2 regions of the Marinobacter sp. DUT-3 genome follow, and region 1 is predicted to be linked to the other one. Evidence: predicted binding sites of a transcription regulator. Region 1 holds the regulator's gene; the other holds the start of a gene.

Evidence for each region. Region 1 encodes FliA, which starts transcription of late flagellar genes. Its sites were predicted from a motif close to CTAAAGTTTNNNNNNNNNNNGCCGNTAA; they were not measured.
Region 2: a site for FliA is predicted at 5,144-5,171, ahead of flgM (flagellar biosynthesis anti-sigma factor FlgM). Genes of this name have one in related genera too.

The regions. Positions count from the first base shown of each region.
Region 1 is NZ_JBNRMG010000001.1:180,249-188,072, reverse strand. It holds gene ACQUWM_RS00865 (protein-glutamate methylesterase/protein-glutamine glutaminase) at 1-631, opposite strand, end outside; gene ACQUWM_RS00860 (chemotaxis protein CheW) at 664-2,742, opposite strand; gene ACQUWM_RS00855 (protein phosphatase CheZ) at 2,759-3,544, opposite strand; gene cheY (chemotaxis response regulator CheY) at 3,566-3,949, opposite strand; gene ACQUWM_RS00845 (RNA polymerase sigma factor FliA) at 4,090-4,836, opposite strand; gene ACQUWM_RS00840 (MinD/ParA family protein) at 4,867-5,679, opposite strand; gene flhF (flagellar biosynthesis protein FlhF) at 5,783-7,084, opposite strand; gene flhA (flagellar biosynthesis protein FlhA) at 7,145-7,824, opposite strand, start outside.
Region 2 is NZ_JBNRMG010000001.1:970,941-978,764, forward strand. It holds gene ACQUWM_RS04375 (helix-turn-helix transcriptional regulator) at 1-301, shown strand, start outside; gene ACQUWM_RS04380 (alpha/beta fold hydrolase) at 294-1,139, shown strand; gene ACQUWM_RS04385 (MFS transporter) at 1,160-2,356, opposite strand; gene ACQUWM_RS04390 (CheR family methyltransferase) at 2,364-3,191, opposite strand; gene ACQUWM_RS04395 (chemotaxis protein CheV) at 3,232-4,161, opposite strand; gene flgA (flagellar basal body P-ring formation chaperone FlgA) at 4,352-5,053, shown strand; gene flgM (flagellar biosynthesis anti-sigma factor FlgM) at 5,233-5,553, shown strand; gene ACQUWM_RS04410 (flagella synthesis protein FlgN) at 5,561-6,031, shown strand; gene ACQUWM_RS04415 (pilus assembly protein PilB) at 6,068-6,805, opposite strand; gene ACQUWM_RS04420 (peptidylprolyl isomerase) at 7,047-7,652, shown strand; gene mnmC (bifunctional tRNA (5-methylaminomethyl-2-thiouridine)(34)-methyltransferase MnmD/FAD-dependent 5-carboxymethylaminomethyl-2-thiouridine(34) oxidoreductase MnmC) at 7,649-7,824, shown strand, end outside.

The DNA of each region.
Region 1 (7,824 bases):
CGCCAGTGGAGGTGCCGATGCCCACCACGTTGTAGTGCCTGGCCGGCCCCCGTCGGGTGGCGCGCCTGGAGGATTCCTCTTCTGCGGGGGGCTCCGGTTGCGTGGAACGTGCCGGAGCCGCAGGCGTATCGGTACGGGGACGCCCACGGGGCATTTCCCTTTCCTGACGAGGCGCGGGCGCTGTGGCCGATTTTGTTGCCGGTGGTGCAGCAGGTGCGGTTTTTGCGCCCGGGCTGCTACCGGCGACATCCAGTATACGACCAATCAGGATCTTCTGGAGCTGGCTGGAATCCCGGGCGATTTCCTCAAAATTCTTGGGAAGGAAATCGACCGCGCCGGCCTCCAGGGCATCGAGCGTCACCCGGGCACCCTCGTAGGTCAGGGACGAGAACATCAATACCGGCACCGGGTGGCGCTTCATGATCTCGCGAACGGCTGAAATGCCGTCCATTATCGGCATTTCGTAGTCCATGGTGATGACGTCCGGCCGCAGCTTTTCCGCCAGCTCCACCCCTTCCCGGCCGTTGGTAGCCGCGCCAACGACTTTGATCTGACCGGATGCCGTCAGGATTTCCGTCAAACGCTTGCGGAAAAATCCCGAGTCATCAACAACCAGGACAGAAACTGTCATCCCATTCTCCTAAACCGTGCGGTCCGTGCGCCTCAACCGTACTGCTGAAGCAGGCTGGGAACGTCAATAATCAAGGCAATACGCCCATCACCGGTAATCGTCGCCCCCGCCATACCCGGCGTGCCCTGGAGTGCTCGGCCCAGGGGCTTGATCACCACCTCTTCCTGGCCGATCAACTGGTCCACAACGAAGCCAACTTTCCGGGTGCCCATCGCGACGATGACAACGTGGGCGTTCTCCGGCTCCGGTTCAGCGGACGCGCCCTTCACCAGCCAGCGCTTGACGTGGAACAGCGGGAAGACCTTCTCCCGCACCACGATGCACTCGCGGCCATCGACGATGTTGGTCTTGCTGAGATCCAGATGGAAGATCTCCACCACATTCACCAGTGGCAGCGCGAACGACTGTTCACCCAGCATGATCATCAGCGTGGGCATGATGGCCAGGGTCAGCGGCACTTTAATGACGATTCGCGAGCCTTTGCCAAGCTCCGATTCCACGTTCAGTTGACCGTTCAGTTGGCCGATCTTGGTTTTTACCACGTCCATGCCGACACCACGGCCGGACACATCGGAAATCTGGTCCTTGGTTGAAAAGCCGGCGGCAAAGATCAGGTTGAAACACTCGCTTTCGGTAAGCCGGTCCGCGGCGTCCTGATCGTATAAGCCTTTTTCAACGGCCTTACGACGCAACACCTCGGGATCCATGCCGGCACCGTCATCCTCGATGGACAACAGGATATGATCCCCTTCCTGCTCGGCATTCAGGGTCACTGTACCGGACCGGGGTTTGCCAGCCTTTTCACGGACATCCGGCGCCTCGATACCATGGTCTACCGAGTTACGAACCAGGTGGACAAGGGGGTCCGAGAGGGCTTCCACCAGGTTCTTGTCCAGGTCAGTGTCTTCCCCGTGCATCACCAGGCTGACTTCTTTCTTGAGGCTCCGGGCCAGGTCCCGCACCACCCGGGGAAAGCGGCCAAAGACTTTCTTGATCGGCTGCATCCGCGTCTGCATCACCGCTGACTGGAGGTCCGTGGTGACTACATCGAGATTCGACACCGCCTTGTGCATGTGCTCGTCTTCGCTTGCGGCGCCCAGACGCTGCAAGCGGTTACGCACCAGCACCAGCTCGCCGACCATATTCATGATGTCGTCGAGGCGCTTGGTGTCCACCCGGACAGAGGTCTCAGTTGCGGGCGCCTGTTCTTTCGATGCTGCGGGTGCTCGGGTTTCGGCTTTCTCGGGCGTCTCCGCTTTGGCGGCCGGCGCCGACTTCGCAGTATCGGGCGCGGGCTTGCTGGCCGCCTTCGGGCTGCTCTCAGCCGTGGGGCCGCCGCCCTTGCCGTGGAGGTCATCCAACAGCTTCTCGAATTCATCGTCAGTGATCAGATCGTCATTGCCCTTGCTGGCCTGATCACCGGACTCGGTCGGTGGCTCGATATCAGCATCACCGGCCGGCGCACCGGCGAATTGCCCCTTGCCATGGAGCTCGTCCAGCAGCGCTTCGAACTCGTCATCGGTAATGTCATCGTCACCGGCGGCGCTGTCGTCCCCTGCTGGGTCAGAGGCAGTTTCCGGACCGGCTTCGGCTTTTTCACCATCCAGCGCGTCCAGCAGCTGTTCGAATTCGTCATCGGTGATATCACCATGATCATCACCGCTGGCGGCGTCACTTGTCGTTTCCACAGGGGCTTTACCGGCACCCGCGGAGGACGCCCCTTCCGGCTCAGCCAGGGCGTCCAGGGCGGCAATCAGAGCTTCCGGAGCTGGCGTCAGTTCCTCATGGTTACGCACCTGCTCAAACATCGCATTGACGTTGTCCAGGACCTCAAGCACCACATCCATCAACTCCGAATCCACTTTGCGCTTGTGATTCCGGAGAATATCGAAGACGTTCTCTGCAGAGTGACAGCAGTTCACCAGGGCTTCCAGCTGAAGGAAACCCGCGCCACCCTTTACGGTATGGAAGCCACGGAATATGGCGTTGAGGAGATCACTGTCATCCGGATTCTGTTCAAGATCCACCAGCTGCTCAGACAGCTTTTCAAGTATCTCGCCTGCTTCAACCAGAAAGTCCTGCAGGATCTCTTCATCGGCATCAAACGCCATGGGTTACCCTCTTAATTCAGAAACCGAGACTGGACAAAAGATCGTCAACATCGTCCTGACCCGATACCACATCTTCACGCTTATCGGCGTTCATCTGCGGGCCAACGCCCTGCTCTGCCGACACTTCGCTTGATTCAATCTCATGTATGGTGCCGGTCAGCTGATCCACATGACTCGCCATCATCACCAGGCCTAGCAGGTGTTCCTCCACTTCCTTCACCAGGTCGGTGACCTTCTGGATCACCTGCCCGGTCAGGTCCTGGAAATCCTGGGCCAGCAGGATTTCCGAGAGGTTGTTGTACATGGTGTCGGCATCCCGGGTCAGCGTTACGAAGAACTGGTCAATCCGACCGTAGAGGTCCCGGAATTCCGCCGGCTCCATTTCCCGCCGACGCAGACGCTGCCACTCGTCTCTCAATACCGCCGCCTCATCACGGATAGCATGGGCCTGAGGCATGGTTTCCTCGACCAGGTCCATGGTGCGATTGGCAGCCTGACCGGTCATTTGCACAACGTATTCCAGGCGATCGGACGCATCGGTCATTTTTGACAGCGCTTCCTGCTGCTCGGCATTGCGGGGATCGATCTGGAAATTGCGAATCGCTTCGTGGAGGCTGCGGGTAAGCCGCCCGACTTCCCGATACAGGCTTTGATCCCGGACTTCGCTGAGATCATTGATTACGTTCATAGCCCCTGCATAGTCACCGGCATTGACCTGTTCAACCAGCTCGTTGGCCTGTGCGCGGAGCTTTTCCGTCACCTCCGGATCAAGGCCCTGCGGGTTCTTTTTGCTATCGCTCATGAGAGCCCATCCGACCTTTGGTTACTGGATTCGTTCGAAGATTTTCTCAATCTTCTCCTTGAGTACTGCGGCGGTAAACGGCTTCACAACATAGCCATTCACCCCTGCCTGCGCGGCGGCGACAATCTGATCCCGCTTTGCTTCGGCGGTGACCATGAGAACCGGAAGGGTTTTCAGGTTTTCATCGGCACGTACAGCCTTTAGCAGATCAAAACCGGACATACCCGGCATGTTCCAGTCAGTCACCAGGAAATCGTATTTACCGCTTTGCAACATGGGCAACGCGGTGTTGCCGTCATCCGCTTCGTCGGTATTGGTGAATCCCAGATCACGCAGCAGGTTCTTGATGATCCGTCGCATTGTGGAAAAGTCGTCCACAATGAGGATTTTCATGTTCTTGTCCAATGGGACCTCCAGTTTTGTCACACCCGGAATGCGTTTTATCTTTCTGCCAGACTCTGGCAGGCCGGTGGTTTAACCGCTTATTGTGTGGTGTTTGAACCCGTTGTAAAGCGCCGGTTACCAAAAGCTACAGACAGCCAACCTCAATACACGTTGGGCTCATGTCGCCAGCCCGTCAGCCTGCCCCGAAGCCTCAGCGCGGCCTGACTGTGGATCTGGCTGACCCGGCTTTCACTCACCCCCAGGACAGCACCGATTTCCTTGAGGTTCAGCTCCTCCTGGTAGTACAGGCTGAGCACCAGTTTTTCTCTCTCGGGGAGCTCGCCAATCGCTTCCGCCAGACTGCGCTTGAAAGCATCGGACGTAATATCGTCCAGCGGATTATCACTGGCCTCTGCTTCCTCTATCGGCAGGTCGCCGGATTCATTGAGCTCATCCAGGCTAAAAAGTTTGCCGCTGTTGGCATCGCTCAGGCTGGAGTGGTATTCATCAAGGGACATCTCCAGCTCTTCAGCGACTTCCTGGTCCTGGGCCTCACGGCCAAGACGATCCTCAACAGCCTTGATGGCCTGGGAGATACGGCGGGCATTACGATGAACGGAACGGGGTACCCAGTCGCCCTTGCGGATTTCATCCACCATGGCGCCCCGGATACGGATACCAGCGTAGGTTTCAAAGGTTGCGCCCTTGGTAGAGCTGTACCTTTGCGCAGCCTCAAGCAGCCCGATCATGCCGGCCTGCATCAGGTCTTCCAGCTGCACCGAGGCCGGCAAGCGGGCCATCAGGTGCAACGCGATCTTTTTCACCAGCGGAGCATGCTCTTCCACTAGCCGGGAAGCACCCCCGACGCCTGCTTTTTGGTAGATTCCCAGGTTTTTCGTCAATGTCATGTATCCAGCTTTTTGGTGACAGGATCAATGTCAGACTTCGACGAGCCGCTCCACAAAGAATTCCAGGTGTCCGCGGGGAGATGACGGCAGCGGCCAGTTGTCGACCTTCTCAGCCAGAGCCCTGATCGCCAGTGACGCTTTGGCCCTGGGGTAGGCATCCAGCACCGCTTTCTGCCTCTGCACCGCTTTCCGGACGGCTTCGTCGTAAGGCACCATACCCACGTATTGTAGTGCCACATCAAGAAACCGCTCGGTGACCCGGGTCAGTTTTTCAAAAAGATGCTTCCCTTCCTGCTCGTTCCGGACCTGGTTGGCAAGAATACGGAAACGGTTGGTGCCGTACTCACGGTTCATCAGCTTGATCAGAGCGTATGCGTCGGTAATGGATGTCGGTTCGTCACACACCACCAGCAGCAGCTCCTGAGAAGCTCTCAGGAAACTGATGACGGATTCGGAAATCCCCGCTGCGGTATCGACGATGAGGACGTCAATCTGGTCACCGAGCTCGCTGAACGCATTGATCAGACCAGCGTGCTCCATGGAGGTGAGCTGGGTCATGCGCTGGGTTCCCGAGGAGGCCGGGACAATCTTGATACCACCCGGGCCATCGACCAGGACATCCCGCAAGTCGCAATCACCCGCCAGCACATCCGAGAGGTTGCGATTGGCGGTGATACCCAGCAGAACATCTATGTTGGCCAGACCCAGGTCAGCATCCAGCAACACGACACGACGGCCTTTCTGGGCCAGGGCAATACCCAGGTTAACTGACACGTTGCTCTTACCAACGCCGCCCTTCCCGCCGGAAACTGCAATCACCTGTACCGGATGTGGTTTGCTCATACTTGGTTTTATCTCTCGCCACGTTTGACCGAAGGCTCAGTTGTATTTCAACGGCGCCTGTTCACGCCGGATAGTCCGTCATCCGGTATGGCCGGGGAGTGTTTCAGGCCCCCTCTGCCACCGCCTGCTGTTGCTGGAGTGTTTTAAGCCGCTCCACGGCCAGTCGAACCAGGGGCACCGCTTCGGCGTGGTGCAGATCTTCGGGAATCTTCTGGCCATCCGTGTAATACGCCACGGGCAGACCGGACTCCATGACAAACCCCAAAGATTCACCCAGGGTCAGGGCTTCGTCGACTTTTGTCATCACACAGCCCGCAAGGTTAGCCATCTTATAGCAATGCCACACTGATTTCATAATACGCGGTTGGCTGGTCGCTGACACTACCAGGTGCGTACGAATCCGGTGATGGCTCCTGGCCAGTTCTGACAGTTGTTGCTCATAGCCCTTGTCAGTGCTGGTCAGGCCGGCGGTATCAATCAGCACCAGGTGGCGATCCGACAACTCGTCGAGGATATCATCAAGGGAATGGCTCTCATCCACCACCCGCACCGGCACATTCAGGATACGACCGAACACAAACAACTGCTCATGGGCGGCCACGCGATAACGATCCGTGGTGACCAGGGCCAGGGAATCCGCACCATGGCGCAGGACATGGCGCGCCGCAAGCTTGCCAATGGTTGTGGTCTTACCGGATCCGGTGGGCCCAACCAGCGCGTATACGCCCCCCTGATCCAGCCACTCGGTTCGTGAGGTTTTCACCCCGGTGGCCAGCATTTTCAGGGACTGCTTCCAGCCATCGTCAAGGCGCCCGCCTTTATGGCGGCGGGACAGGGAGCCGGACAGATCGAGGCTCAGGCCGAATTCCTGCAAACGTTCGGACAGGCGCTGCTGAACCGCGTTGTTCGCCGGCTTTTTCGGCTCGGCGGTCCGGGCCCCCACCATGTCCCGTAATGAACTGATCTCGGCCCGCATCTGTGCAAGCTCATCGGAGTAGCCGCCCGGTGCGCCTGATGAGGCGACCGATCCGGACTCCGTTGCGGCAGACTCAAGCCCCAGCGCCGAATCGTCGATGAACGCCGAGTTATTGGCATACCCGGCGCCAACGCTTGCCCGCTTCTCGCGAACCTCGCGAATACGGTCCCGGGAACGCCCCAGTTCCTGTTCCAACCGGCGATGTTGTTCCGCCTGCATTTCCGCAAGACGGGACCCGTTGGTGGCCTCCCGGGCCTGATCACCAAGACGCTGACGCGCCATGTTTTCGTCGTAGTCCAGCGCCGTCACAATTTCGACACCGCCGTCCACCCGGCGATTGGAGAGTATCACGGCGTCCGGACCCATCTGTTCCCGAACCTGCTTCAGTGCCTCTGCCATGGTCTGAGCAAAAAAACGTTTTACTTTCATGATGCCTCATCCTCCACCGGCAACGCCGTGCCTGCGTTGTCCGCTTTGTCATCCGCGGCCTTACTGCCCGACGGACGCCACAATGGTGATCTGTTTGTTATCCGGAACTTCCTGGTAAGACAGTACGTGCAATCGCTCCACCCCATAACTGGCAAACTTCGCCAGCACCGGTCGCAACGGGCCTGACACCAGCAGAATCGCTGGCTTGCCAAGCATCTCCTGGCGCTGGACACTCTCCTGCAGGGATCGCTGCAGTTTCTCCACCATGTTCGGCTCCAGCACCAGCCCGATGTCTTCCTGACCGCCGGATTGTTGACTCTGTTGAACTGACTTTAGCAATAACTGTTCCAGGTCTGGATCCAGGGTGATCACCGGGATCTCCTGCTCGTTGCCACAAATGCTCTGAATGATCATTCGGCGCAGGGCCTGGCGGGCAACGGTGGTAAGCAGCTTCGGATCCTGACTCTTCGGATGAACGTTCACAATGGACTCCGCGATGGAACGCATATCGCGGATCGGCACCTCTTCCTTGAGCAGATTCTGCAGTACCTTCAACAGCAGGCTGATGGAAATGGTGGTTGGAACCAGCTCTTCCGCCAGCTTGGGAGACACCTTCTCCAGCTGGTCCAGCCACTTCTGGGTTTCTTCGTGGCCAAGCAATTCGTGGGCATGCTTCTGCAATATCTGGTTCAGATGGGTGGCCACCACGGTACTGGCATCCACCACTGTATACCCCAGGG
Region 2 (7,824 bases), 790 kb from region 1:
TGCATACGGTGGAGAGACAGTACTGGCCTTCCTCCTGAACCCGGATCGTCCCGTGACACTGAACACCAACCACCTGATGTCAATCTACCGCCTGACGCCCGCGGAAATCCGACTGGCCGGGGAGCTGGTCAGAGGGCATGACATCAAGGAAGCCAGCGCCTGCCTGGGCATTTCGGTACATACTGCGAGAACACAGCTCAAGTCCGTCATGCAGAAAATGCAGGTGACCCGCCAGGCCGACATGGTTCGCTGCCTGCTTCTGGGAGCGGCTTCCCTGGCGCCGGAACACCACCATGCTTGAAAGAGACAGCGGTCGATGGCTGTCATGGTCTGACCACGGCCCCCGTGACGGCAAACCGGTATTCTTTCTCCACGGCATTCCCGGATCACGCGTGGCGCCCGCCGGGCTGGCAACAGAGGCCAGCGCTTTGGGGCTTCGCCTGATCAGCCCTGACAGACCAGGATACGGTGACTCCACCCCCATAGGGCACTATGGCTTGGCCGACCACACCAGCGACCTACTGGCTCTGGCGGACCATCTGAAACTGGAGCGCTTCTCAGTACTGGGATTTTCCGGAGGTGGGATATTCGCTCTCGCCTGTGCCCTGAGTGCGGCTTCCCGAATAGATAACCTGGTGGTTGTCGGGATGCCGGCCATCCCGATGATGGAGGATCCCTTTGCCCACGGCGGGGAGCTGTCGGCAGGCACGTGGCGCCTCGGGCGGGATAACCCGGAAACGCTTCCAGCCCAGCTCGAGCCGCTTCTGACGAGCGCCGAATCCCTGTGTAACGCCATGCACCAGGCCATGTCGGCCAACGACACCGCCCTGCTCTCACAGGAGCCTTTGCGGTCCGCCTATCTGGATGAAATCAAAGCGGCAACGGCTCAGGGGCCCCGGATCGCAGCGCTGTCATTTGCACGGGACATAGCCCTGATGGCCGGAGACTGGCCATTCAAGGCCGGACAAATCAACCAGAAGGTCCATGTGGTTCATGGACTACACGACAACCTGGTGTTTCCCGAGCATGCCCGCTGCCTGGCAAGCCACCTTCCCAACTGCGAACTCAGCCTGCTCGACACAGCTGGCCACTATACCGCGCTGACAGCGCCGGAAACCTTGCGGCTACTTACCCAATAATGCATCAAAGCCAGCTGTTATCAGTCCGCTGACGATTCAGAGACCGCTGGTGTCCGGGAATGGAGAAGCCAGGAAGTCATCAATACCGCGTGCAGTATCAGCAATGGAATCGACGCCAGCAGCAAGCCGGTCCAGCCCAGCGCCGTCAGCACAGCCCCGGCGCTGAGAGCCGCGACAGCCTGGGAGCTGAACACCATCATATCGTTCAGCCCCTGAACCCGGAAACGCTCCTCATCCCTGTACCCCCTGGGCAAAAGGGTGGTGCCACCAACGAACAGGAAATTCCAGCCCACACCCAACAGAATCAGCGCAAACAGGTAATGATGGAAAGTGATGCCACTGAACGCCAGCAGTATACAGGCCAGGTAGGCTATCAACCCGCCGGCCATCATCAGGGGAATGCCGACCACCCGGGTCAGCCAGCCGCTGATCAGCGACGGCAGGTACATGGCAACAATATGAATCTGGATCACCCGTTTGGCGTCCGGAAGTTCGTGGCCGGCCATCTCGGTCATGCTTAGCGGAGTAGCTGTCATGATAAAGCTCATCACGGCATAACCAATGGCTGCTCCGCTGATGGCGGTCCACACCACGGGGGCACGCAGGATGTCTTTCAGGGGTCGACCGCCCCCGGCCGGAGCTTCCCTGACCAGTTCACTTTTTGCGCGATAGCCCAGCGCCAACACCCCCATCGCCAGTAACTGGACGACGCCCAGCCCCAGCCAGCCTTCGAGGAACGGGTGATCCCCCTGGCCCGCACTGCCGAGGAGAGCAATTTCAGGTCCCAGCCACGCGGCAATCAGGCCACCAAGCAACACCCGCGCCGCGGCGGAGCCTGCCAACTCCGACTTTACGGATTCCATCGCGGCGAAGCGGTACTGATGAACTACCGCCAGCCCTGTCCCGCCGACAATGGCTGCCAGACACAGCAGCGGAAAACTGGAAAGCCAGGCCGAGGCCCCGCCCGTCAGACCGGACAGCACCCCCATCAATGCACCAAGAAGCATGACCGGCTTTCGACCCAGGCGCTCCATCAACCAGGTTGCAGGCTTGATGGCCAGCACAGTGCCGACTACCACCAGCCCTACTGGCAGAGTGGCCCACTCGGGGGACGGCGCCAGAATCCGGCCATGAATGCTGCCGATGAAGACAATGAAGGGGGCCGTACACATGGCCAGTGCCTGGGCGGCAACCAGTATCCAGACGTTGAGAGGCATGGGCGGGTTATTTCTTCCTGTAAATAATCCCCGGGTGGCACTGCACCATTTCGTACAGGTGGGGCAATCCATTGAGTGATTCCGACGCGCCCAGAATAAGGTAACCACCGGGGTTCAGGGTGGCGTGAATGCGCGTCAGGATGTCCTTTTTGAGTTCCGCAGAAAAATATATCAACACATTGCGGCACATGACAATATCAAACTTGCCCAGCATATACCGCTCCAGCAGGTTCAGTTCCTTGAACTCCACCATGCTCTTGATCTGGGGACGTATCTGCCAGCCGCCGTTCAAAGATGGCGCGAAGAACTGCTTCTGGCGCTCCGGGGACAGCCCGCGCCCAATCGCGATCATTTCGTACTCACCTTTGCGGGCGACTTCCAGAACGCTTTTGGATATATCCGTTGCAGTCAGCTTCACATCCCGGAGTTTACCCGGGCGCTGACGCCGGAACTCCTCGATGATCATGGCCACCGAGTATGGTTCCTGCCCCGTGGAACAGGCAGCCGACCAGATCCTCAAAGGCTGCATGGATTTGCGTTCAGCAAACTCAGGCAGCAGCTTTTCCTGAAGAATCCGGAACGGGTGGTTGTCGCGGAACCACAGGGTTTCATTGGTGGTCATCGCGTCAATGACCAACTCCCTGAGATTGCTGCGGCCCGGACGCTTCAGCTGCCCCAGCAGATCCCCGAGGGTTGTAAGCTGGTTTTCTTCGAGAATGCGGCGCAGACGGCTTTTTACGAGGTATTGTTTGTTCTCACCCAGCAGAATGCCACAGGCATCCTGCAGGAACGTCTTAAAAGCTTCGTATTCCTGTGGCGTAATGTCCGCTTTCATTGAATCTCTGCGTCAGGTGAATCTGCAAGGATCGCTGGCCCTAGGCACGATCAATTATTTCCATAACCTTCTCGGCCAGCTCATCTGCACTGAACTTTGCCATAAACTCGTCAGCGCCAACCTTCTGCACCATTGCGGTATTGAACACACCGCTCAGTGAGGTATGGAGCATAATAAACATATCCCGTAACGCCGGATCGTTTTTGCATCGGGTCACCAGAGTGTAACCATCCATCTCTGGCATTTCGACGTCGGAAATCACGAGGGACAAATGATCGCTGGCCCTGGAACCATCTTCAGTGATTTTTTTCAGGTAATCAAAAGCCTGCTTCCCATCGTCCCGTGTAACAACCTCCATGCCGATGGCGGTCAGGCATCGCTCTATCTGCCGTCTCGCGACACTGGAGTCATCAACGACCAGCACAGGCAGGTGTGCCTGAACACGCCCGGCGCTGCGGGCCACCAAATCCTGGTTAACATCGTCCCTGAGCGGAGAAACTTCTGCAAGAATCTTTTCTACATCGATGATTTCAACCAGTTTGTCGTCCATTTTTGTGACCGACGTCAGGTACACATCGTTGCCGGCACCCTTGGGCGGCGGCAGGATATCTTCCCAGTTCATGTTCACGATCTGGTCAACACCGGTAACCATAAACCCCTGGGTCTTGCGGTTGTACTCGGTGATGATGACGAAGCTGTTCGCCAGCTCCTCGCGGGGAACTCCGGGATGGCCGATGGCCATGGCCAGATCAATGACGGGGATGGTTTCACCGCGGATATGGGCGACCCCCCGAACCACGCTACGACTTTTGGGAATCGACGACAGCTTGGGGCACTGCAGGACTTCCTTTACCTTGAAAACGTTGATGCCATACATCTGCCTGCCGCGAAGACGGAACAACAGGAGCTCCAGGCGGTTCTGCCCCACCAGCTGCGTACGCTGATTTACACTGTCGAGTACCCCTGCCATTACTTTTCCCCCAGGTCTGCCCGCGGACATGCCGGCATGCATTTTGCTTTTTCTGCTCTCAAGAGCGGATGAAACCAGCTTTTCGCCGGAATTTTGACTCACTATGTGAAGTTAACGGCCGATTCCCCGAACCCTTAAGCTTTTCGGGATCTTCCACTGACAATTGACAGCATAGGACAAACCGCAGCGTATGCGCATCACCATTTTTGTCGTCACACTGTTAACGTCTGTCCCGGTGCTGGTGCAGGCCGCAAACACCACCGCCGAGCAGATCAGGAGCGCTGCGGCTTCGTTCCTTGACGAGTTTTCGAAACAACAGGCGGACAACGGTTTCGAGGTCATACACAAAACCGGCCGACTGGACAGCCGACTGGCCCTGGCCACCTGTAACGCCCCCCTGGACGTCAGTTTCAGCGGTGATCCCTGGAAAACCACGCAACCGACGTTACAGGTCTCGTGTCGCGGCGAACGGCCGTGGCGCATGTTTCTCAACGCGTCCGTGTCCATTACCGGAGAAGGCCTTGTGGCCGCACGCCCACTGGCCAGGGGAGAGCGGGTCATGGCGAACATGATCGAAACGGACTCAGTCGTGGTTAATGCCACCCGCAAGGGTGTGATTAACAACGTTGACCAGCTGGTGGGCATGGAGATGCGACGCGGCGTCAACGCCGGCACACTGATGACGCCAGACCTGCTCTCAGCTCCGGCAGCGGTGACCAGAGGCGATCATGTTATCATCACCGCCAGAAGTGGAAATTTCTCGGTCAATTCTCGCGGCAAGGCCATGGCCGACGCGGGCGTGGGCGATCAGGTACTGGTAGAGAATCTGTCATCGTCCCGCACCGTGAAAGCATTGGTGACCGCCCCGGGCCAGGTTGAAATTCCTATGTAGGTGCGGCGCGCTTTTTCCGCAGGCGGCAGAGTCTTGCCGCTCCACGCTCTGCGAATGACAGAAGTGTAATCTTCTGGAGCTAAAAATTCGCTAAAGCTTCCGGCCTGACGGCCGATACGCAGGTATAAAATTCGCGAATGCTGTCCCCCGTACAGTCAATAAGGTAAGCAGGTACCGATATGTCAGTTGACTTTAATGGAATTGGTCCCGGCCAGGTCAACACCCAGAGAACCACGGCCGACAAGTCTGGCTCCACCCAGAATGCCCAGCCCCAGGCACCCGAGCAGGCCAAGAGCCAGGGTGCCCGCGGTGAGAACGTAAACCTGAGCAATCAGGCCAAGAACCTGAAACAGCTGGAACAGAAGCTGGGTGATTATCCGGAAATGGATGATGACCGCATTGAGCAGATCCGTGCGGCGCTGGCCGATGGTTCATACAAGGTTGACGCCGAGAAACTGGCCCAGAAAATGCTTGAGATGGATAAAAGCATATTCGGGTGAGTAAATCATGGCCGCAATCGATGAACTGAAAGACCTTCTCTCTCAGGATATCCGTCAACTGGATGCACTGGCGGATATTCTGGAGCAGGAAAAGTCCTGCCTCTCTTCCTCGGACATGCAGGCACTGCAAGCAATAACGACCGAGAAAAACACCCTGCTCGACCAGATCCGCGGCCGTGCCAGGCAAAAAATTCATACCCTCGTTGCCATGGGCTATCGCCCGGAAAGCGGAGCGCCATCCCGTTTTATCCGCAGCGCCGGATTATCCGATCTTGCGTCGCTGTGGTCGCAGGCCAATGAGCGCCTGACGTTCTGCCAGGAGATCAACCAGAACAACGGTCGCGTCATCAGCCACATGCAGAAGCGCCTGTCGCGCCTGACAGACATCTTCCGTGGCGCCAGCAGCCAGCAAAAGCTTTACGGCGCCCATGGCGAACAGACCGGCGCTTCCCAGAGAACCATCCTGGCCAGCGCCTGATTCCGGCCAACGCACTCTCCGGAATGCCTGCAGACCTTACCGGGTATAGATGGTCATCCGCGAAGCCGGATCGAAACGGATATCGTGGATGCTGACATTGCCCAGCGCCGGCGTTCGCCCGCCACTGACCCGGATGTTATCCATGTGGATCTCCTCTATCCGCTCCGGGAAAGCCAGGGTGAGCGATCCATCAGTCCCGAGCTGATGTCGGGGTTCGTCATCGCGATAGTGAACCCCTTTAATGGTCAGGTCGGAGTCCAGGAAGTTCAGGATTGGAACAAAAATATGGGCCGTCAGCTTGATACCTTCCACCACATCCGGCTCCTGGCTGCCTTCACCGCCCCCCGGCACCATGGCGGTGGCGGCAGCAATACGTTGCGCCAACGCGCTATCCCCCTGCCCGGCCACCCTCGCCAGATCGTCATCACTCAACGGTGAGAACCCCTTGCTCCGATACATCTCTCCGGAGTCCGGCGAAGCCGCCTGCGGAGAGTCTGCGCCACTACTGGCCGCAAAACTGACCAGCGGCTGCAGCGGCAATGCCACCATGGTGATCAACGCTGCAGCGTTGCGGTACCGGGACTGGTGCTTAAGAACCCTGTAGAGCTCCCGCTCGGTGATCCACCCCGCCTGGACCAGCACCTCCCCAAGACGCTGCCCGGTTTCCTCCTGAAGGCGCAATCCCTCTTCCAGCTGTACCGGAGATAAATACCCCCGGTTGATGAGCAATCGCCCCAGCCTTGATCTCTCTTCAAATCCCTGACGGATCTTCACTTGGCCCCTCCCTTGATTGCACTCACCGTACATCCCGGCCCGGCGCTATTTTGTTGTTAAACAATCTTAAGACAGGTTAGACGATCACCACGCATCGTGCATGGAGATTATCCGTTCCCGAAGGAATATCTGCTAACATCCGACTACTCAAAGCTACCGCTGCCCGATGGCCAGCACTTTCCACGGAGTGAACAAGGTGACCCAGAACCAATCGCAATCCAAGGCCGCTTCCCCGCTTTTTGTGACCCGTTTCTTGCTGATCCTGATGGCGTCACTTTCGTTCAGCACTCAGCTCTTGGCGGAAGAACCCCGCTCCGCGGATAACCCGTTGCCCCAGGTCCGCATGGAGACCAGCGAAGGCGTTATCGAAATCATGCTTCGTCCGGATGTGGCTCCGGAAACCGTGGCAAACTTCCTTGAATATGTGGAAAGCGGCTATTACCGGGACACGATCTTTCACCGGGTGATTCCCGGATTCATGATTCAGGGCGGTGGTTTTGATCGCGACCTTGTTCGCAAGGACACCCGCAGCCCGATCCCCAACGAAGGCAGCCCCACCCTGAAAAACCTGAGGGGAACCATTGCCATGGCGCGTACCGGCCAGCCCCACTCGGCGACCTCCCAATTCTTTATCAATGTTGTAGACAACCCATACCTGAACGCATCGGACAACCCCAAAAAATGGGGATATGCAGTCTTTGGAAAAGTAACCGAAGGCATGGGTGTCGTGGATGCGATCGCCAGCACGCCAACCGGTCACTCCGGCGGCATGGCGGATGTCCCCCGGGAACCGGTGACCATCAACAACATCACCATTATCAATAGCGGCAACGCTTCCGGGAACTGATGGCAGAAGTAACAGCGCCGGCCATGGAGCCGGCCGATATCCTGTGGCATGACGGCGTTCCGGAATCCCGGCTGTTCGGTGATCTCTATTTCAACCGGGACAACGGGCTGGATGAGACCCGATATATTTTTATCGGGCACAATCGATTACCGGAACGCTTTGCCCGGGTCGG